2 linked regions of the Myxococcus hansupus genome follow. The protein of the gene in region 1 interacts with the protein of each later gene in a pairwise test. Links are inferred from orthologs where the notes say so. Each region holds a gene or a part of one and is shown on either strand. Other genes may lie near its edges. The genes, in order: A176_RS09150 and A176_RS17790.

Region 1 (9,683 bases):
CCTTCATCGCCTCCACGTCGAAGGGCACCTTGCCGATGCCCTGCACCGCGTCGCAGTGGAAGAGCACGCCCTTGGAGCGGCACAGCTCGCCAATCTCCGCGACCGGCTGCACCACGCCAATCTCGTTGTTGACGAACATGATGGAGACCAGCACCGTCTTCGGGGTGATGGCCTCGGCCAGCTTGTCCAGGCTCACCCGGCCGTCGGGCTCCACATCCAGATAGGTGACGCGCGCGCCGCCGGTGGGCAGCTCGGCCCACTTGCGGTACGTCTCGTCAGAGTCCACGTCGTACTTGGACAGCAGCTCCGCCTGGTTGTCCTCGGTGACGTCCTGGCCGGCGAGCTGCCCCAGCCGCAGCAGCTTCAGCTCGTCCAGGCGCTCCTGCCGCACGCGCTCCAGGCGCTTGCAGGTGTCCAGGATGGCCTTGTGCTCCGTCTTCAGGGTGATGATGTGGTCACCCTTGGACTTGTAGTACTCGATGACCCCCTTGATGGCGAGGTTGTCGGACTCGGTGGCGCCGGACGTGAAGACGATCTCCTGCTCGGCCGCGCCGATGAGCTCCGCCACCTGCTGACGGGCCTTCTTCACCGCCGCCTCGGCCTTCCAGCCGAAGACGTGATTGCGGCTGGAGGCGTTTCCGAAGTCCTCTCGCAGGTAGGGCAGCATCGCCTCCAGCACCCGCGGGTCCAGCGGGGTGGTGGCGTGGTTGTCCATGTAGATCGGCAGCTTCACCATTGCTTCCAACACCTTCCTGGAGGGGACGTCGACCGGCGCCCTGAGAGGGCCTTTGCCGCGGGGGGCCTACACCGGCACACCTTGAATGTGGACCGGACTGGTCAAATATAAAAAGGGGCCCCTTCGGGTCAAGCGAACATCCGGAGCGCGGGCGGCGCCGGTGCGTGCTCCCAACAGGCCGTCTTAAGTAACGCTGCACCGGCACGGGGCAGTCCGCGTGCGCCGTCCTGGTGCGGGGTGCTCCGGAATGGCGCGGCCCTCCTGGCCAACCTCTTGATTTCCCGGCGAGCGCCCCTCTGGCCGGCTGCCTGCACCGGGGGGGAGGCACTACAGGGAGGCAGGCACATGAGCGCGAAGCAGACGGCCCGGTCCAAGGAAGCGCCGGAGACCCCCGAGGGGGGCGCGAGGACGCACCTGGTCCGGATGGAGGGAGGCGGCGGTTCTCTGGAGCAGCCGCGCTACGCGGAGGGTTGGCGCGCCGGGAAACCCACGGAGGACCCGGAGAAGATCAAGCGCTGGGGCCTCATCACCGCCCGGCCCAGCGAGTTCCTGGTCCACATGCGGCGCGGCCGGGTGCGGGAGATCAGCGGCCAGGGCGCGAGCTGCTTCAAGCTGCCCGGGGACTCGGTGGCCATCGTCCCCACCAGCATCCAGCGGCTCCAGTTCTCCGCGGATCAGGTGACGCAGGAGAAGGTGGGCGTGCAGGTGACGGGGCTGGCTGTGTACCGCATCGCGGATCCGCTGGTGGCCTTCCGCATGCTCAACTTCTCCTTTCCGGAGCGCGCGCAGGAGAAGCTGGCGGAGCTGCTGCGGGAGATGTTCGTCGGCGCCGCGCGGCGGCTGGTGGCGAACCTGACCGTGGAGGAGTGCCTCTCCAAGCGCAAGGAGGGCATCGCCGGGGAGCTGATGCGGGAAATCGCGCCGGTGCTGTCCGGCCGGGGCCGCCCGGAGGATTCGACGGACGCGGGGTGGGGCGTCCTCCTGGACACGATTGAAATCCAGGACGTGCGCGTCCTGTCCTCCACCGTCTTCGGCAACATGCAGGCGCGCTTCCGCCACGAGCAGGAGCGGCAGGCTCGCGAGGCGGAGCTGGCCAAGGAGCGCTTCGTCCACCGCGAGGAGACGGAGGCGGAACGGCAGCTCAGCCTCCAGCGGCTGGCGGCCGAGGAGGAGGTGCGTCAGAAGAAGCAGACGTCGGAGGAGCAGGCCCGGCTGGAGGCGCTGGCGGTGGAGGCGCGCGTGGCCGAGGCGAAGCTCGCCCAGGAGCGCACGCTGAAGCAGGAGCAGGCCAGCGTGGAGCGCGAGGTCGCGCTGGCGAAGATGGCCGCCGAGCAGGAGGTGCGCCAGAAGAAGCAGGTGGCCGACGAGCAGGCGAAGCTGGACGCGCTGTCCGCCGAGTCCCGCCTGTCCGACGCGAAAATCGTCTCCGAGCGGGCGCTGGCCGTCAGCCGCGCGCAGGTGGAGATGGAGAAGCTCCAGCGTGAACAGGACGCTGAAGTCGCCCGCCAGCGCGTGGCCCTGGAGAAGCTCAAGCGCGAGCAGGAGTCGGAGGCGGGCCGCGCGAAGCTGGAGCTGGAGAAGCTGAAGCTGGCGCAGGAGTCCGAGGCCGCGCAGGCGAAAATCGAGCTGGTGCGGCTCCAGCGCGCGCAGGAGGCGGAGAACGCCAAGGCGCAGCAGGAGCTGGCGCGGCAGCAGCGTGAGCAGGAACTGGAGCTGTCCCGGCAGCGGCACGAGCAGGAAGTGGAGCTGGCGAAGCTGCGCCGCGAGCAGGAGGCGGCCGCCGCCAAGGCCGAACTGGAGCTGGAGCGCCTGCGCCTCGAACACGAGCATGCGACCGCGTGGAACGACGTGCAGATGGCCTCGCACCAGCAGGAGGCCGCGCGGCTCCACGCGGAGCTCCAGGTGGTGCAGGCCCGGAAGGCCATCGTCGAGACGGAGGTGGCCATCGCCGAGCTGAGCGTGCGCAAGGACCAGGCGCAGCAGGAGCTGGAGCTGGGCAAGGCCCGGGCGCTGCGCGACATCGAGAACAGCGTCAGCGCGGAGGTCATCCAGATGACCCTGGCGCGGCAGTTGCCGCAGGTGGCCGCCGCGTTCCAGCAGAAGATGGGCGAGGTGCATGTCACCGCGGTGGATGGGGCCAACCCCTTTGGCTACATCGCCGCCGCGGTGGAGGGCGTCATGGGGCTGGCGCGCTCCGCCGGACTCAAGACGCCTGCCTCCCCGCCTGCTGCTCCAGCACAGTAGCCCGGGGGCCCGGGCCTGCGTATACAAGGAGGCCTGCGACCACGGAGTCACGCGCGCATGGATGCGAAGAAGCTGGGAGTGATGGCGGTGCTGGCCGGAGTGGCGGTGGCCGTGGTGCCGTGGCTGCTGCCCGCGGGCCCCACCGCCAACCTGGATGCCGCGCGGTTCCTGGAATCCGGAAGTCTCGCGGTGGGCGCGGCGGTGGTGTTCGCCGGCGGATTGCTCACCGCGATGACTCCCTGTGTCTATCCGCTCATCCCCATCACCGTGTCCGTCTTCGGCGCGCGCAAGGCGGAGGGCCGGGGGCGCGCGCTGCTCCTCACGTCGTCCTACATCGTGGGCATGGGCGTGGTGTTCAGCGCGCTGGGCGTGCTGGCCGCGAAGACGGGACAGGCGTTCGGTTCGATGCTGGGGCACCCGGCGGTGGTGACGGGGCTGGCGGTGTTCCTGCTGTTGCTGGCCACGTCCATGTTCGGCGCCTTCGAGCTGGCGCTGCCGTCGTCCTTGCAGACGAAGCTGAATGACGTGGGCGGCGCGGGTGTGGCGGGCGCGTTCTTGATGGGTAGTGTGTCGGGCTTCCTCGCCGCGCCGTGCACCGGGCCGGTGCTGACGGGCCTGCTGGCCTTCGTGGCCAAGACGGCGAACACCACGCTGGGCGCGTCACTGCTGTTCGTCTACGCGTTGGGCATCGGCGTGCCGTTCTTCCTCATCGGCGTCTTCACCGTGCGGCTGCCGCGCGGCGGCGTGTGGATGGAGTGGGTGAAGAGCGTGCTGGGCATCATGCTGGTGGCGCTGGCCTTCAGCTATCTGAAGGATGCCTTCCCCTGGGCGCGTGACGTGGTGAAGGGGCTGGGGCTTCAGGTGGGCCGGGTGCCGGGCGCCATCATCGCCGCGGTGCTGGTGACAGTGGGTGTGGCGCTGGGCGCGGTGCACCGCTCCTTCAAGGAGGGCTCGCGTGAGTTCTTTTTCAAGGCGCTGGGCGTGGTGCTCGTCGTCGGGGCGCTCGTGCTGCGCGGCGGCGCGCTGGACGGCGGGCAGGTGGGCACGTTGTGGGTGAACCTGGGGCTCGCCAAGCCGCCGCGCGCGCCGAGCTGGCAGTGGCATCACGTCATGCCGGCGAAGCAGGCCACATTCTCTCCCGAGGCCTTCGACCAGGTGCTCGCCCAGGCGAAGGAGGATGGGCGGCCGGTGCTCATCGACTTCTTCGCGGACTGGTGCGCGGCCTGCAAGGAACTGGACCGCGACACGTATCCGGCGCCGGTGGTCATCTCCGAGTCCGACGCGGGGCGCTTCCTCAACATCAAGATTGATGCGACGAACAGCGAGGACTCGTTGGACGCGCTGCTGGAGCGCTTCGGCGTCGAGGGCCTGCCCACCGTCGCGTTCATCTCGCCGGAGGGCAAGGTGCTCACGAAGCCTCGGGTCACCGGCTTCCTGGCTCCGAGTCCCTTCGCGACGGAGATGAAGAAGGCTCGCTGCGAGGACGTCAACGCCTGCTGAGGGCGCGGCCGGGGTCGTCCCGACGCGACCGTCAGGTGGACGATTCGGGGAGGAAGCGGGCCCGCAGCGCGGGCGTGGGGATGCGGCACTGCGCTTCACGGCCGAACCAGCGGTAGCGGTTGCGCGCGATGATTCGGTAGACGAGGTCGCGCAGCGGCCGGGGCACCACGATGAAGGCGTAGAGAAAACGCCACGGCCCCTTCAGCATCCGGGCGACGCGGAGCGCGGCCGTGGACCGCTCGTACAGCTTGCCGTCCTGCAGGAGGACGAAGCTGTCAGGCTCCTCCTTGGGCACGACGCCGTGGGGCGCCAGCAGCGCGGCGGCTCGCTGGGATTGCAGGGCGGTGAAGCGGATGCGCGCCTGCGGGTCCCGGTCGATGATGAAGAGGACCGTGCCGTTGCACAAGTTGCACACGCCGTCGAAGAGCACCACCGTGTCCGAGGACTGCGCGCTGGCTGCTTCGGTTCCTGAGGGAGATGCACCGGCCATGATGCGGCAAGCCTAACAGCCGGTGCTACCGGGTGCCTCCGAAGCAGCGGGGAATTCCTGGTGTCACGCTTCGCTGCCAGGCTCGTTTGGGCGTGTCTACAAACCGCGCGCCTTTTTCTCTGCCTGCTGGAAACTTTTCCCGGCTGGGTGTGACAACATTCGTAGTCCCTCCATTCCCCCCAGGAGCCACCATTGACGCAGCCCATCTCGGCCCGGACGCGTCCGAAGACGACTCCTGCCGCCCGCGCGGCCACGGAGTCGTCGGCCCCCGTGGAGGTGACGAGGGACTCGCGCTTCTCGTCGGACTTCAAGAGCTGGCTGCAGCAGAACGGCTATGGCGGCTACGCCTTCGCCCAGGGGGATGTGCCCTCCTTCGGAGGCCGCGCTCGGCCCGGCGAGAAGCTCGCGAACGAGCCTGTCGTCTTCATCCACGGCAATGGTGACAGCGCCGCCGGGTGGGAGAAGTCCATCGAGCACTTCGCGTCCCAGGGTTACAAGCCCTCGGAGATGTACGCGATGACGTGGGGGCCGCAGAATCCGATGCTCGCCAGCCAGCAGCACCACTCGCGCGAGTATAAGGAAGAGGTTCGTGCCTTCATCCAGGCGGTGAAGGAGTACACCGGGGCGGAGAAGGTGGACGTCATCGGGCACTCCATGGGCGTGACGCTCGCGCGCAAGGCCATCCAGGGCGGTGACGGCTTCGACCCCTATCCTGGAGGGGGCTCCTACGACCTCGGCGCGCCGCTGACAGGCTCCGTGGACACCTTCGTGGGCATCGCGGGCGCCAACCAGGGCCTGGCCTCGTGCGTCCTCACGGGCGACCTCCTGCCCACCTCCAACCGGCAGACGGGCCTGCATCCGCAGTCAGCGTTCCTCAAGGACCTCAACGCCGAGTCGGGCTTCGAAGGCGAGCACGTCTACAGCATCTGGTCCCAGTCGGATCAGGTCATCGGCATGGGGCTCGCGAAGTACACCTCGCCCATTCCGGGGCAGGACGGCCAGAAGGTCTACAACACCTATGGCCACTTCGGTTCGAGGGACCTGAGCGTGGAGACGCAGTTGGAGATGATCAAGGACCACAAGGTCCGCTGAGGCGCGCTCCCGCTGGGGACGACGGCGTGCCGGTCCCTCCACGGAGTGTGTCTGCGCGGCCGCAGTGCCTGCGGAATGGCCCGGCGTTGGCTTTGCATAGCGTCCGGCCATGCCCTCATCTCCCATCGCACCCCGGCTCCTGGAGTTATCCGCCCACGCGCTGCTGTGGCGGCGCAGCAAGCAGGTGATGCACCAGGCGAACCGCCTGGTGCGGTGGTCCGCGACGCCCGAGCGTTGGCCGCGCCCGGTCCTGGCGCCCATGCATGAGAAGGGCGTGCTCCTCGGCTCGCACACGGTGAATCTGGAGCGCGCGGACGCGGATGCGGATCCGGTGCTGGAAGCGGGGAAGAAGCACAACGTGCGTCTGGCGGCTCCGGCCTTTGATGGCCTCCTCCTCGCTCCGGACAGGCCCCTCTCATTCTGGCGCACGCTGGGGCGGCTGTCCGCGCGCAAGGGCTACCGACATGGGTTGGCGCTGAGCGGCGGCTGTCTCACGCCGTCCATCGGTGGCGGTATCTGTCTGTTGGCCAATGCGCTCTTCGAGCTCGCCGCGCGCCAGGGCTGGCACATCCTGGAGCGCTGGGGGCACACGATGGAGGCGGTGCCCCCGCCGCCGGGCACGCTGTGGGGAATGGATGCCACGGTGGCCTGGCCCTATGTGGACCTGGTGGTGGCTCCGCGCGAGGGGCCCGTGAGGCTCGGAGCCCGCGTCCTGGATGGGAAGCTGCGGCTGTCCCTCCACGGGGCGCATGCTCCCCGGACGCGCTCACGTCTGTGGTCCGAGGACGAGTCCCTGCTCGAACTCCCCGAGGGAACCCTTCGTATCAACCGCATCGTGCGCAGGGTCGAAGACACGGGCTCTGGTGCCGTGCTCGAGGAGCGCACCATCGCGGAGAACCGGCGACGCCTGCTGAACCCCGAAGCGCGGAAGCGGACGTGCATCACGTGCGGGGAGACCGCCTGTCACGCCCGCGTCGAGGTTCCTCGGTCGGAGGTCCCGGCGCCATGAATCTGGTGCTCGCACCGGAGCCCGCTCCCTGGCTTTCTCATCTGGAATCGCTGCTCACGCACGAGGCGGAGGTGCTGGCGCCCTGGGCACGGCCGAGACTGCCCGGTTGGGCGCCACTTCCCTCCCGTTTGCACCGTGCCTGGACTCGCCGGACGCTGCGGGTGCCCGATGGCTACCGCGTCTGGGGCCTGCCGGGCTGGGGGGCGATGGAGGTGGGGTTGCGCGTGGTGGCGCGCTCGACGGCGGCGACCTTCCAAGCCCGGTTCTCCCTGCGCAGGCGGTGGGCGCAGTCGGCCGCGGCGCTGCTCCCGGTGTCGGTGGAGACGGTGCTCGCGCCAACGCTGGGCGCCCGGGAGGTCTTCGCGGCGGCCCGCCGCCGGGGTGCGCGCTGCGTGTTGGTGGAGGACCTGCCCTCCTTGAGGGCGCTGCACGAGGACCTGGACGCCGCGGCCGTGAAGCACCCGGAGGAGGCCTTCCTGCGCAACCACCGCGCCTCGGCGGAGGACGTCGCACGGCAGGAGGTGGAGCGCGTCCTCGCGGATGAAATCTGGGTGCGGAGTGAACTCGCTTTCGAGCGGCTGAAGTGGGCCGGGCACGCTCCGGAGAAGCTCCGCAGGCTGCACTTTCCTCCGGACCGTGAGTCGACCCAGGTGGCCCAACTGCGTCGTCACCCAGGGCCTCACGTGGCGCTGCTCGCGGGGCCCGCACTCGCACGCTGCGGCGTGCGAGAAGCCTTGGCGGTGCTCGACGCCCGGCCCCAGTGGACCCTCTGGCTGCGCCCCGCGGAAGGCACGGACCCTCTGCACTTGAATCACCCGCGAGTGCGGACCGTCACCGCCGAGGTCCAGCGCACGCTCCAGCGGGTGGACGTGGTGCTCGCGCCCGCGTGGTGTGAGAGTCATGTGAGTGAGCTGGCGCACGCGCATTCACGCGGCATCCCCGTCATCGCCACGGACCGCGCCGCGGGCTTCGAGCCGTGTCGGACGATTCCTCGGGGCGATGTGCCCGCACTCATCGCGGAGCTGGACGCGCTGACGGAACGCTGAATCCCGGCGCCCCCCAGCGTGGAGGTTTCATGCCGAGGGCGTCGAGCGCTCTAGATGCTCCGGCCCCGGCTCGCCATGACGCGATCAATCATGTGTTCGTGCAGCGCATAGAGCGGCTGCGCGACGTGCTCGCCTTCGAGATGCGCGAGCGCACCGGCAATGGCCTCCAGCGTCGACATGCCATCCGGATGGGGCGGACGGCGCAGTCGCCGGGAGTCTGGGGCCGGTGGGGGCAGCTTCAATCCGGGCAGCCGTCGCAGCGCGGGGACGCGCTGCACCATTCGCCGTGCCTGTCCCCAGCTCCCATCCAACACGATGAGCCTTGAGGGAAGGGGCGCACCGGGTTCGGGCGTCTGATGCGCGTCCGGAAAGAGCAACCACGTGTCATCGCCCTCCAGCACCGAGGCATCGAAGGGCACCCCCGGCGAGCCATAGGAGACGATGCGACAACGCGGCATCGCGAGCTCCGCCATGCGCGCCGTGTTCGTCGACTTGAGCGTCTCCTTGTGGTGCCGGACGATGAGCAGCTCCGTGCGCGTGGTGATGCACGGCACGTCGGCACACAGACACAGGGACAGGGGGAGGAAGCAGCGAGGGCAACGGCCCGCGAGGTCCTCGGGCGTTCGAGACCTCATTTGCCCTGACGGTAGCGCTCCATGAGGACCTTCGCCTCGCGCAGCTTCTCCTCGACGAAGCGGTCATCCGCGTCCGGCTCGTATTCCGCGTCGGGCAGGTCGAGGTGGAAGAGGGCGGAGAGGCTCACGGGGGTGACTTCCAGCCACTCCGCGGTGCGGTTGAGCGCGGCCTGACGTCGCCCCGCGAAGGTCTCCGGCCCGTCCTCGGGGCCACAGCGACAGATGCGCGCGGAGTCCCCGGACACGTCCACGTAGAGACCCAGCACTTCCGCGTCCAGCTCCGCAGCCAGCGCGCATGTGGCCTCGCTGACGTAGGCCGCCATGGCCTGCGCGGCCGAACGCTCCGTCAGCGAGCGGACGAGAAACACCTGCCAACCGGCCTCGGTGAGCGCGCCGGCTTCCTGGAGCGGCGCCAGCTCCGCGGGCGGCGCGTGGATGCGAGAGAGCAGCCGACGCACGGGCGCCTCCAGCCGCTCGAGCCGGGCGCTCGACGCGGGACAGAAGAAGACGACGCGGTACTCACGGCTGTCGGCTGCGGTTTCCATAGGCATACGGCGTCGCCAGGAACGGTGGAAGGAGTGTGTGCGGGGACCCAAGAGGACCAAAGGACTCCCCACGCATGCAAGCGGTGATTTGGAGCGCGCCGTCAACGTGTGTCGGCAGGCACGGTGACGGGCGGGAGGGTCGCACGTCGCTCGGCCGCCACCCAGGCGCCCGCCACCAGCACCAACACGCCTCCGCCCAGCGCCAGCGGCGTCAGCGTCTCCGAGAAAAAGGCCCAGCCCACCAGCGAGGCCGTGAGCGGCTCCAGGTACGTCAGCGCCCCCGTGGCCGTGGTGGGGACGTGTCTCAGACCGGTGTGGAAGAGGATGTTTCCAATCAGGCCACAAACCACGCCACCGACGAGCACGAGGAGCGTGCCTTCATCCAC
Region 2 (9,872 bases), 2.4 Mb from region 1 along the record:
CGTGTCCCTTCGGATACTCGGGCCCTGTGACGGTGTACGTCAGGGATTGGTCGGAGTGCCGGAAGGGGTCGGGAAACTCCAAGGGCTCGGCGCTCTCGTTGGACAGCGCGATGCGCACGTCCAGGTCTTCCGAGGTGACGAGTTGCGCCTTGGGGAGTCGGAGTTGGATGCGCATGGGGGCACCTCCGGGTGGTGGCGTGGGCGCCACCCGGGTTGGGGGCGGAGCAGGGGCGGGACTCGCGGCCGACAGCGTCAGCACGAGCAGCCAATGGCAGGGAAGGAAGGCGCTCATGGCCGCGCGTTCCGGGCTCCATCACAGTCCAGGACGTGGGTGTTCCATCCCCGAAGGCGCAGCAAACACAGACCACAGAAGCGCCGCTCCGCGGTGAAGTCGTAGCCCATCAGGCAGTCCTTCCCGTCGACGTCATGGCGCTTCGCAATCGCGCCCCCAATCGTGCGGCTCACGGGGAAGGGCGCGTGGGGCAGGAAGAGCTGGTGCCCGATTTCATGGGCCAGCGTCTGTTCGAGCGTGTTGAAGCCGTTTCGGTAGTTCCCCTCCGCGGCGCACTGGATGACGGCGCAGCGGTCTCGCTGTCGCGAGGGGAACTCCGACGCGAAGCCGTTGACGCGAATGCCGTCCACGGTGGTCTCCCAATTGTAGAGCCCGGAGAACTGGAAGAGCGCGATGCCCGGCTCCGTCCCCAAGGCCGAGTCCAGCGCCTCGGTGAGCAACTGTTTGGCCCAGTCCTTACATTGCCGGTGGTAGTCCCGCGCCTCCAACAGGGGCATTCGTCGCTCCCGCGTGGGGGCGAGCCATCGGGCAAGGTCCACGTCCTCCGCGTGTTTCACGCGCTTCACCTCGGTCAGGAACTCCGCGTGGGCTCGGAAGGTGATGGCGTGGCCGCCCGCCGCGTACTGGTCCACCGTGGGGTCGATGGCCGCGCGGAGCTCCCAATGACGGGAGGTCCCCACCGCGGCGGCGATGCGCGCGTTGTAGTCCCTGGCATTCCATTCCGAGACACCCCCCGTCCGGTCTTCCAGCCTCAGAAACGCGCGCTCGAAGTGTCCTTGGACCGTGGGCAGCGAGAAGCCGGAGACCGCCGCGTCCTTGCGCAGGCGCCGCGAGATGTGGACCTCTCGCCAGGATTCAAAGATGCCGGTGGACGCTCGCACGGCGGCGGGCAGCGGCGCGTCGTCCTCCATGTCCAGCACCACGCTCCCGTCGCGCCGCCTGTCGTAGGCGAGCTGCACGGTGACGCGCCACGCATCCCCCGCGATGCGCGAAGGCTGGAACACCACACCCGTGCGCCCCGCGAAGGCGCCTGTGGTCCATGCCTGGCTGTAGGCCGCCCACTTGCGCCGGGTGCATGCGGTGACTCGGAAGGGGAAGGCCCCGTCACGTGGCTCGGCCCGCGGGGCGTAGCCTGCTTGTTTGGGGAACACCGTGGAGGACGGTGCCCCGCGTTTGCCTCCGACGTCCCGGTGCGCGTTGTCGCCCTTGGGGCGAGACGTCGCGCGATGCCGGTCCAAGGCGCTCGACAGGAAGGCGCGGGCGGACGGCGCGTGGTGCTCGATGGCCTCCGTCTCGTCTTCCCAATCCCACAGGAAGCGCACGCGTCCGAGCGCGGCGGGGGCGTCCACACGGTTCCCTCGCGAGTCCTTCAGCCACACCCGGGCGAACAGCGGCAGCTCCGGACCGCTGCCCCAGTGCTTCTGGTGCAGTTGATGGTCGGTGTTGTCCGCCATCTCCGACGGCTTCGTCTTGAAGAGGTTGCCGGCCAGCCGGATCTGGGCCGTCTCACCTGGCGCGGGGAGGTGTCTCAACGCGCGGATGAGGTCGCGGTCCCGCTGTTTCGCGAGCACCCGTGCGTCACCCAGCTCCAGGTCCATGCCCGCGACGAGCACGTGGAAGTACGTCCAGGCCACCGGCGACTGTGCGAGCCCCTCTCCCTGGAGCGTCAGCTTCAACTTGTACGGCGAGTGCTCCACCGTGACGACGCCGTTCGGAAAGGCTTCGCACGAGGGGACTCGGCCATCCCATTGGAACCGGTGCTCTCCTTGGAGGAGTTGCTCGGGGCCCAGCGTCCGCGACCAGAGCGGCGCCTTGCGGTGGCGCGTGAAGAGCTCCAGCGTGCCGGAGCGCACCAGTCCCGAGGTGTTGAGCAGGCGCCACGTCAGCTCGATGGGCTCCACTCCCGGCGCGAAGTGGAAGCCGTCATCACCTCCTGTCACCACGGGGGCGGGCGCGGGGTGGTGACAGCGGGATTGGGGGCCGCCCGGGCTGCGGAGGCGGAAGTCCGCGATGCCATGGCTCGAGGGACGGAGGCGGTTGCGATTGCGGCCCCCGGGCGCAGCCAGGGCGACACTGGCCTTGAGTGGAATGCGTGCCATGGATGGGGGCCTCAGGCGTCGTGCTGGCGGATGAGCTCGCGCTGGATGTCCGAGAGCTGCCCCGTCTCGGGCAGGCCGTGGCGCCGCTGGAAGGCTCGCACCGCGGCCCGTGTCGAGGCGCCGGGTGCTCCACGCTCGCCCTCGATGCAGAAGCCCAGGTTGTGCAGCCGCTCCTGCGCGGCTGTCAGGGCGTCGGATTCGAAGCCCGCGAGGGACTGGAGTTGCAGCGCCCAGTGGAGTGACACGGGCTCGGACGCCGCGGCGGGCGTGGCATCCGGGAAGTCTTCTTCTGACACGGCGGGGGGGTAGGGCGGCGTTTCGCCCCTGGGCGTCGCGGCGCGACGGGGGCTGGTGGCAGGGGGCGGTGTCGCGAGTGGCGGCCGGACCTTCAACAGCAGCTCCCCCTGGGCGAGTCCTGGCACCTCGTGGCTCAACGAGCCATCCGCCGCCGTCCTGCCACAGTGCTCGGTGCGGCCCACGGTGAGCACGTACTCCTGGCCCGCGTACGGCACTTCGTGGGGGTCCACCAACACCAGATGCAGCCGCCGCTGCTTCAGGATGAAGGTGCTCGTGTTCCCTGTCCGGATTGGTGCCGTCCTCGGACTGACCATGTCGCGCTCCCCCCGTGCCTGGAATCGCGCTGTGTCGTCACGTTGTTGAAGGCGTGCCCAAAGTACGTGAACCCTGACGGACCTCCTTCGCAGGAAGTTCGTGGATAACCCTGTTCTGTGCGTCGGGTTAACGGACCTCAACCTGGTGGGTTGCTCAGCGGACGCAATGCATGGCCGGCCGGGCAGAGCCCGGCGTGCCGCGAGCCTTGGTGGGCACAGGGGCCTGCCTGACTCGCCCAGCGTGGCTACCTTGCGCGGAAGTCCATCTCTCACTTTCTTGGAGGAGCCGCGCATGGGCACCCTGGAGGTCTTCCAGCACGACGAGGCACGGTGCATCTGGCCGGCGCGGGCCGAGCTCGGTGAGGGGCCGTTCTGGATGGCTTCGGAAGGCGCGCTCTACTGGCTCGACATCAAGGGCCGGAAGGTGCACCGCCTGACGTTGGACAGTGGCGCCCGTGAGAGTTGGGAGACGCCGCTTCGTGTCACCGCGCTGGCGCCTCGGAAGCAGGGAGGCTTCATCGCGGGCACGGAGCAGGGCCTCGCCTTCTACGAGCCCCGCACGGGCCGTCTGGAGCGGTTGTTGAACCCGGAGCCCGAGCGCACCCACAACCGCTGCAATGACGGGAAGGTAGACCCGGCAGGGCGCTTCTGGGTGGGCACCATGGATGACCACGAGGAGTCGCCCACGGGCGCGCTCTACCGGTTCGACGCGGCGGGGCACCTCGCCCGCTTCGATGACGGCTACACCGTGTCGAATGGTCCCGCGTTCAGCCCGGACGGGCGAACCCTGTACGTGAATGACTCGCCCAAGCGTGTCACCTACGCCTTCGACCTGAGCGCGGACGGCGTGCCGAGCCGACGCCGTGAGTTCCTCCGCTTCGAGGCGCCGCACGGCTTTCCGGACGGGATGACGGTGGATGCGGAAGGCGGGCTGTGGATTGCCTTCTACGCGGGGGGCTGTGTGCGTCGCTTCTCACCGGACGGCGCGTGGCTGGCCGAGCACCGCTTCCCCGTGGCGAAGACGACCAGCGTCGCCTTCGGGGCCCCGGCGTTGGACCGGCTCTTCGTCACCACCGCGCGAGATGGCTTGGATGCGAAGGCGCTCGAGGCCCAGCCGCTGGCCGGTGGCCTCTTCGAGCTGTCACCCGGCGTCAGGGGCGTGGCGCCGGTGCCCTTCGCGGGCTGACGCCCGTTCAGCGTTGCCGCTCTGTTTCGCCTTCCATCTCCGTTTCGTCTTCGAAGCCGTCGTCGTACTGCGCGGGCGGAGGCGCCTCCTCGCGCGGCGCGCGCAGCCGCTGCACCGCGAGGAACCCCACGGCGCCCAGTCCGAAGACGAAACCGAACGGGGCCGGCAGCAGGCGCATGTTCAACGCCGCGAAGGCCAGTGACAGCCCCACCGCGCCCGCGGGCAGGTAGCGCGTCCAGGACGGCCGCTCCACCTCCGGGCGCAGCGCCAGCAGCGCGAGGACCGCGAGCAGTGCCAGCTCAATCACCACCGACGCGGGCAGGTCCCAACCGCGCACCGTGGTGACGCCGCCGCCGTAGCTGTAGAGCATGTCATCGGTGGGCCGGTGCGTCTGGATGACGCGAAGCTCGGGCGGCCCCTGCGGCACCGGCGCGTTGTCCGGGATGATGTCCCCGCCCAGCTTCGCCGTTCCCCAGGGCGCGAACAGCGCCAGCAGGCACACCGCGACGCCGCCCAGGCCCACCAGCTCCGGCATCACCAGGAGCTGACGCGGCTCGAAGTACCGGCTCACGCCATCCGGGCCCGCGAAGACCTTGCGGTACTGGTCGTGGGCAATCAGCCCGGCGCCGGCGAGCCACAGCAGCGGGGTGACCCCCAGGCTCAGCGAACGGAAGGCCAGCGCCACGAACACCACGGTGGCCGCGGTGGCCGCCTCGGGCGTCATCAGCACCGCGGGCATCTTCTCGGTGAACCCGGGTGACTCCCCCGCGTCGCGAAGCTCCCTCGCGACCAGCGCCACGCCGCTCACCAGCGCGAGCAGCAAGCCAGGGAAACTCACCCAGGTGCCGATGTTCAGCAGGGACAGGAGGATGGCGCCGGCCAGCAGGAGGACGCCGAGCACGGACGGGGAGTGTCCCGGGACGTGGGCCAGCCACTTGGGCCCGTCATACGCGGGCTCGGACTGACCGGGGTCCGTCTTGTCCTCGGGCGGCAGCTCGGGAACCTCTCTGGCGGCGTAGGGGCGCCGACTCTCGTGGTCGTCGACCTCCTCGAGAATCTCCGCGGCGTAGGACGGCTCGGCGGCGTCGCGCTTCGGGCGCGAGGGGCGCGGCGCGGGCCGGCTGGCCGTGGCCCGTGGCTGCTCCGGCAGCTTCGCGCCGCAGCTCTCGCAGTACCGCAACCGGGAATTGGAGTCTTCACCACACGCCGGGCACCGCATACCGCCACCTCATTGTGACTGCGGGGCTACTGGCGCGCGGCCTCGACGGGGGCGGGGGCCGTGGACAGCTCCTGGATGCGCAGGGCCAGCGACTGCGGGTCGATGGGACCCACGTGCTTGCCCCGGATGACGCCATCCGGGTCGATGAAGTACGTCTCCGGGACGCCCGCGACGCCGTAGTCCAGCGCCATGCGAGAGCGCGGGTCCACGAGCTGCGGGAAGCTGGCGCCGTACTGCTGGAGGAAGCCTCGCGCGTTGTCGTCGGTGTCCTGGAACACCACGCCCAGGAACACCGCCTGCGAGCCGTACTGCCGCGCGCCCCACTCCAGCACGGGGTGCTCGATGCGGCACGGGCCGCACCACGACGCCCAGAAGTTGATGACCACCGGCCGGCCCTTCAGGTCGGCCAGGCTCACCTTCTCGCCGCTGTCCAACGCGCGCAGCGCGAAGTCCGGCGCGGGCTTGCCCTTCAGCATGAAGGGCACCTCGTGCGGGTTGCGCCCGAAGCCCTTGGAGAGCACGAAGAGCAGCCCCGCGCAGAGGACCACGAAGCCGAGCGTGTAGCGCCAGCCCTTCATCAGGCGGCTCCCCGTTCGGCGTCACCACCCGTCAGAGGGGAGGAGCCCAGCGCTGGAGCGCCCGCCATGGCCACGGCCGCCTTGCGGCGCGGCCACAGCGCGATGAGCGTGCCCAGCACCAGCAGCGGGATGCTCCACCAGATCCACCCGACCAGCGGGAAGACCCAGACGTTGAAGCTCGCCGTCCCCGCCTTCTCGGAGAACGCCATCAAGGACATGTACAGGTCCTCGGCGGGCGTCTCGCGCACGCCGGGCGTGCCGATGGGGTCGGTGCTGCGCTCGTAGTAGTTGAGGCGCGGCTTGAGCTCGGACACCTCGCCACCCGGGGCCGTCACCTCGACGCGCGCGGCCACGAAGGTGCGGTGGGCCTCCTCGCCGCTGACCAGCCCCATGTACTTCATCTGGTAGCCGCCCAGCTCGATGACCTGCCCCTTCTTCAGCGTCCCGGACGTGTGCTTCACGTAGGCGGACGAGGCCGCCACGGCGACGATGATGAGCACGATGCCCAGGTGCACCACGTAGCCGCCGAAGCGGCGCTGGGCCTTGATGGCGCTCGTCGTCAGCGCGGTGACGAAGCCTTCCTTGCGCTCGGACATGCGCACGCGGACCGGGGCCACCAGCTCACGCAGGGTGATGACGGTGACGAAGCCCGCCAGCCCGAAGGTCATCAGCGGGTACACCCCGCGCAGCCCCACCGCGAAGCACACCGCCGTCACCACCAGCCCCACCACGGCGGGGATGATGAACTGGCGGCGCAGCGTGGCGGGATCCGGCTTGCCCCAGGGGAGCACCGGGCCCACGCCCATCAGGAAGAGCACCGCGATGCCGCCCGGCACCGCCATCTTGTTGAAGTACGGCTCGCCCACGCTCACGCGCACGCCGCGCACCGCCTCGGAGATGAGCGGGTAGAGCGTGCCCAGGAGCACCGTGAAGGTGATGGCCACGAACACCAGGTTGTTCACCAGGATGCTCGCCTCACGGGACATGGGCGAGGCGAGCTGGCCCTCCGGCACCAGCAGCGGGCCGCGCACCGCCAGCAGGCCCACGCACACCACCAGGAGGAAGCCCAGGAACACCAGGAACGTGGGGCCGATGTCCGACTGGGTGAACGAGTGCACCGAGTTGAAGATGCCCGAGCGCGTCATGAACGTGCCCAGGATGGTGAGCACGAAGGACGCGAGCGCGAGGCTGAGCGTCCACAGCTTCAGCATCCGCTTGCGCTCCTGCACCATGGTGGAGTGCATGAACGCCGTCGCCGTCAGCCACGGCAGGAAGGACGCGTTCTCCACCGGGTCCCACGCCCAGTAGCCGCCCCAGCCGAGCACGGCGTAGGCCCACCAGGCGCCGAGGATGATGCCGATGGACAGGAACAGCCAGGCCACCAGCGTCCAGCGCCGCAGGGGCGCCATCCACGCCTCGCCAATCTCGCCGCGCAGCAGGCCCGCCACCGCGACGCCGAACGGCACCGTCATGCCCACGTAGCCCAGGTACAGCATGGGCGGGTGGATGATCATCAGGACGTGGTTCTGGAGGAGCGGGTTGGGACCGGGGCCATCCATGGGCACCGGGGACACCGCGCCCCACGGGTTGGCCGGACCGGCGATGAGGAAGGTGAAGAAGACGCCCACCGCCAGCATGGTGCCCAGCGCCAACTGCATGTAGCGCGCGTGCTCCTTGCGGTGGATGAAGGCGAAGGCGGCGATGTAGCCGCCCATGATGAGGCCCCAGAAGAGGATGGACCCCTCCAGGGCGCTCCACAGCGAGACGATGGTGTAGACCAGTGGGGTGGAGCGGCTGCCGACCTGCGCCACGTAGCGCACGCTGAAGTCGTGGGTGACGAGCGCGTGCACCATCACCAGGTTGGCGCCGATGAGGCACGCGGCGAAGCCCCACACCGCGCGCATCACCCACGGCAGGCCCGCGTCACTGCGGCGCAGGCCACTGACCAGGCCCACGAGCGCACCGAAGGCCGCGAACGCGAGCCCTCCGAGCACCAGGCCGTAACCGACGGTTCCGTTCACTTCGCACCCATGACCGTCGTGGCGTCGGAGAGCGTCTCCTGCCACTGCCGAGGATCCTCGCCCTCCTTGGGGGCGCGGTACTCGTTGGAGTGGTTCACCATCAGCCGGTTGGAGCTGAACACGCCGGACTTGTCGTAGGTGCCCTCCACGACGACGCCAATCTTGTCGCGGAACATCTGCGGCGGCGTCTCCGTGGCGCGGACCAGCACGCTGGGCGAGCCTTCCTTGACGTCATCCGCCACGCGGAACTGCAGCGTGGTGTGCTCGGCGTTCCACTGGATGCTGCCGGCCTCCACCACGCCGCCCAGGCGGATGGTGGCCGAGTACGCCTTGGAGCCCTGGCCCAGCATCTCCGACGGGCTCCAGTAATAGACGAGGTTCTCGCCGATGTTGCCGAAGGCCACGAACCCCAGGCCGGTTCCCGCGACGAGCAGCGCACCCAGGGCAATCAGACGGTTTCGCGCGACAGGAGACATGACGAATCACTCCTTGGCGTCGGTGGGGGCCTTGGGCCGACGAACCCAGAGAGACACGGCGTAGAGAACCAGCATGGCGACTGTAATGGCGTAGCAGGCCCAGACATAGCCCCACCCGCCGACGATGCGGCCACTGCCGACCTGGCCCGGCGCCGCGGCGAGGAGCCACAGCATCTGTGTGGAAAGCGTCGTCATGTTCAGGCCACCCGGGAGGAGTTGGCGCCGCTGGCGGCGGCGAGGTCCGAAGGCACCGCGTCCGGAAGGGCCACTTCCGCCTGGCGCTCGGCCAGGGCCTGGCGGTAGCGCGCCACCAGGAACCAGACGGTGATGAACAGCATGCCGAAGGCCGACACGCGCAGCGCCAGGGTCATCTCCGGGTCCACCGTCTTGGGCGTGGACTGCACCTGGTGCAGGCTGCGCCACCAGCGCACGGAGAACCACACGATGGGCAGGTTGATGGCGCCGATGATGGCCACCACCGAGCTCCACGTCGCGCGCTTCTCCGGGTCCTCCACGAAGCGCCGCAGGACGAGGTAGCCGGTGTAGGCCACCAACATGATGGCCTGCGACGTCAGCCGCGGGTCCCAGGACCAGTAGACGCCCCAGGTGGGCCGGCCCCAGATGGCGCCGGTGATCATCCCCGCGGTGCCCAACACCAGGCCGACTTCCGCCGAGGCCTCCGCGGTGGCGTCCAGCTTCCAGCTCGCCTTGAACATGTAGCTGACGGCCGCCACGAAGTTGACGAACATGGCGACCATGGCCGCCCACTGGAGCGGAACGTGGACGTACATGATGCGCTGCACGTCGCCCATCTCACGGTCCGGCGGCGCCCACGCGAGCCCCAGCCACCACCCCGTGGCGAGCACGGCCAGCGACAGCGCCAGCAGGCCCCACTTGATGAACTTTCCCATCCGTCAGTCCTCGATGATCCGCGGGAACAGCAAGAAGCCTACGCTCCAATAAATCAGATTGAAGCCGCCCAAAAGCCCCGCCCATGAGCCAAACTGATTCATGGGGTCTCCCTGAAGTACGAGCGTGGTCGCCTTGGCGGCGGAGAGCAGGGCCGGGATGACGAGCGGGAACAATAGCAAAGGCAGGAGCACGTCTCGTGCCCGGGCATTGCTCGAAATCGCAGCGTAGACGGTGCCGGGGGCGCTCAGGGCCAGGCAACCGAGCAGGAGGATGAGCCCCAGGTCCGCCACGCTGGTGACGATGCTCACCCCATAGAGGGCGACCATCACGGGCACCAGCAGGGCGCCCAGCGCCGTCAGCAGCAGGGTGTTCCCCAGCGCCTTGGACAGGAAGATGGCGCGGGCATCCGCGGGGGCCAGCCGGATGCCGTCCATGCACGCGTTCTCCGACTCGACGCGGAAGGACTCGCCCAGGGCCA

What was found.
Region 2: the proteins of A176_RS09150 (region 1) and A176_RS17790 interact in binary tests that used the Escherichia coli proteins (3 or more experiments, as listed by UniProt). The link is inferred for Myxococcus hansupus from one-to-one orthologs.

Annotation. Positions count from the first base shown.
Region 1 is NZ_CP012109.1:2,221,459-2,231,141, forward strand. The notes cover bases 2,448-5,258. They hold A176_RS09150 (protein-disulfide reductase DsbD family protein), read left to right. Parts: upstream 2,448-3,037; coding sequence 3,038-4,480; downstream 4,481-5,258. Other genes in these bases: A176_RS09145 (SPFH domain-containing protein), read left to right, coding at 2,448-2,980; A176_RS09155 (thiol-disulfide oxidoreductase DCC family protein), read right to left, coding at 4,512-4,970; A176_RS09160 (lipase family protein), read left to right, coding at 5,163-5,258. In the rest of the region: A176_RS09140 (IscS subfamily cysteine desulfurase), read right to left, coding at 1-733; more of A176_RS09145, read left to right, coding at 1,082-2,447; more of A176_RS09160, read left to right, coding at 5,259-6,062; A176_RS09165 (VanW family protein), read left to right, coding at 6,172-7,071; A176_RS09170 (hypothetical protein), read left to right, coding at 7,068-8,117; A176_RS09175 (tRNA-uridine aminocarboxypropyltransferase), read right to left, coding at 8,168-8,752; A176_RS09180 (hypothetical protein), read right to left, coding at 8,749-9,297; A176_RS09185 (DMT family transporter), read right to left, coding at 9,399-9,683. UniProt on the Escherichia coli protein: Required to facilitate the formation of correct disulfide bonds in some periplasmic proteins and for the assembly of the periplasmic c-type cytochromes.
Region 2 is NZ_CP012109.1:4,646,398-4,656,269, reverse strand. Bases 4,210-7,209 are described here. They hold A176_RS17790 (TlpA family protein disulfide reductase), read right to left. Parts: upstream 5,986-7,209; coding sequence 5,434-5,985; downstream 4,210-5,433. Other genes in these bases: A176_RS17785 (heme lyase CcmF/NrfE family subunit), read right to left, coding at 5,985-7,209; A176_RS17795 (zinc ribbon domain-containing protein), read right to left, coding at 4,210-5,407. Also shown: A176_RS17815 (hypothetical protein), read right to left, coding at 1-175; A176_RS17810 (hypothetical protein), read right to left, coding at 289-2,391; A176_RS17805 (peptidoglycan-binding domain-containing protein), read right to left, coding at 2,403-3,002; A176_RS17800 (SMP-30/gluconolactonase/LRE family protein), read left to right, coding at 3,295-4,188; more of A176_RS17795, read right to left, coding at 4,196-4,209; more of A176_RS17785, read right to left, coding at 7,210-8,006; A176_RS17780 (cytochrome c maturation protein CcmE), read right to left, coding at 8,003-8,482; A176_RS17775 (heme exporter protein CcmD), read right to left, coding at 8,489-8,677; cytochrome c biogenesis protein CcsA, read right to left, coding at 8,680-9,393; A176_RS17765 (heme exporter protein CcmB), read right to left, coding at 9,397-9,872. UniProt on the Escherichia coli protein: Involved in disulfide bond formation. Catalyzes a late, reductive step in the assembly of periplasmic c-type cytochromes, probably the reduction of disulfide bonds of the apocytochrome c to allow covalent linkage with the heme.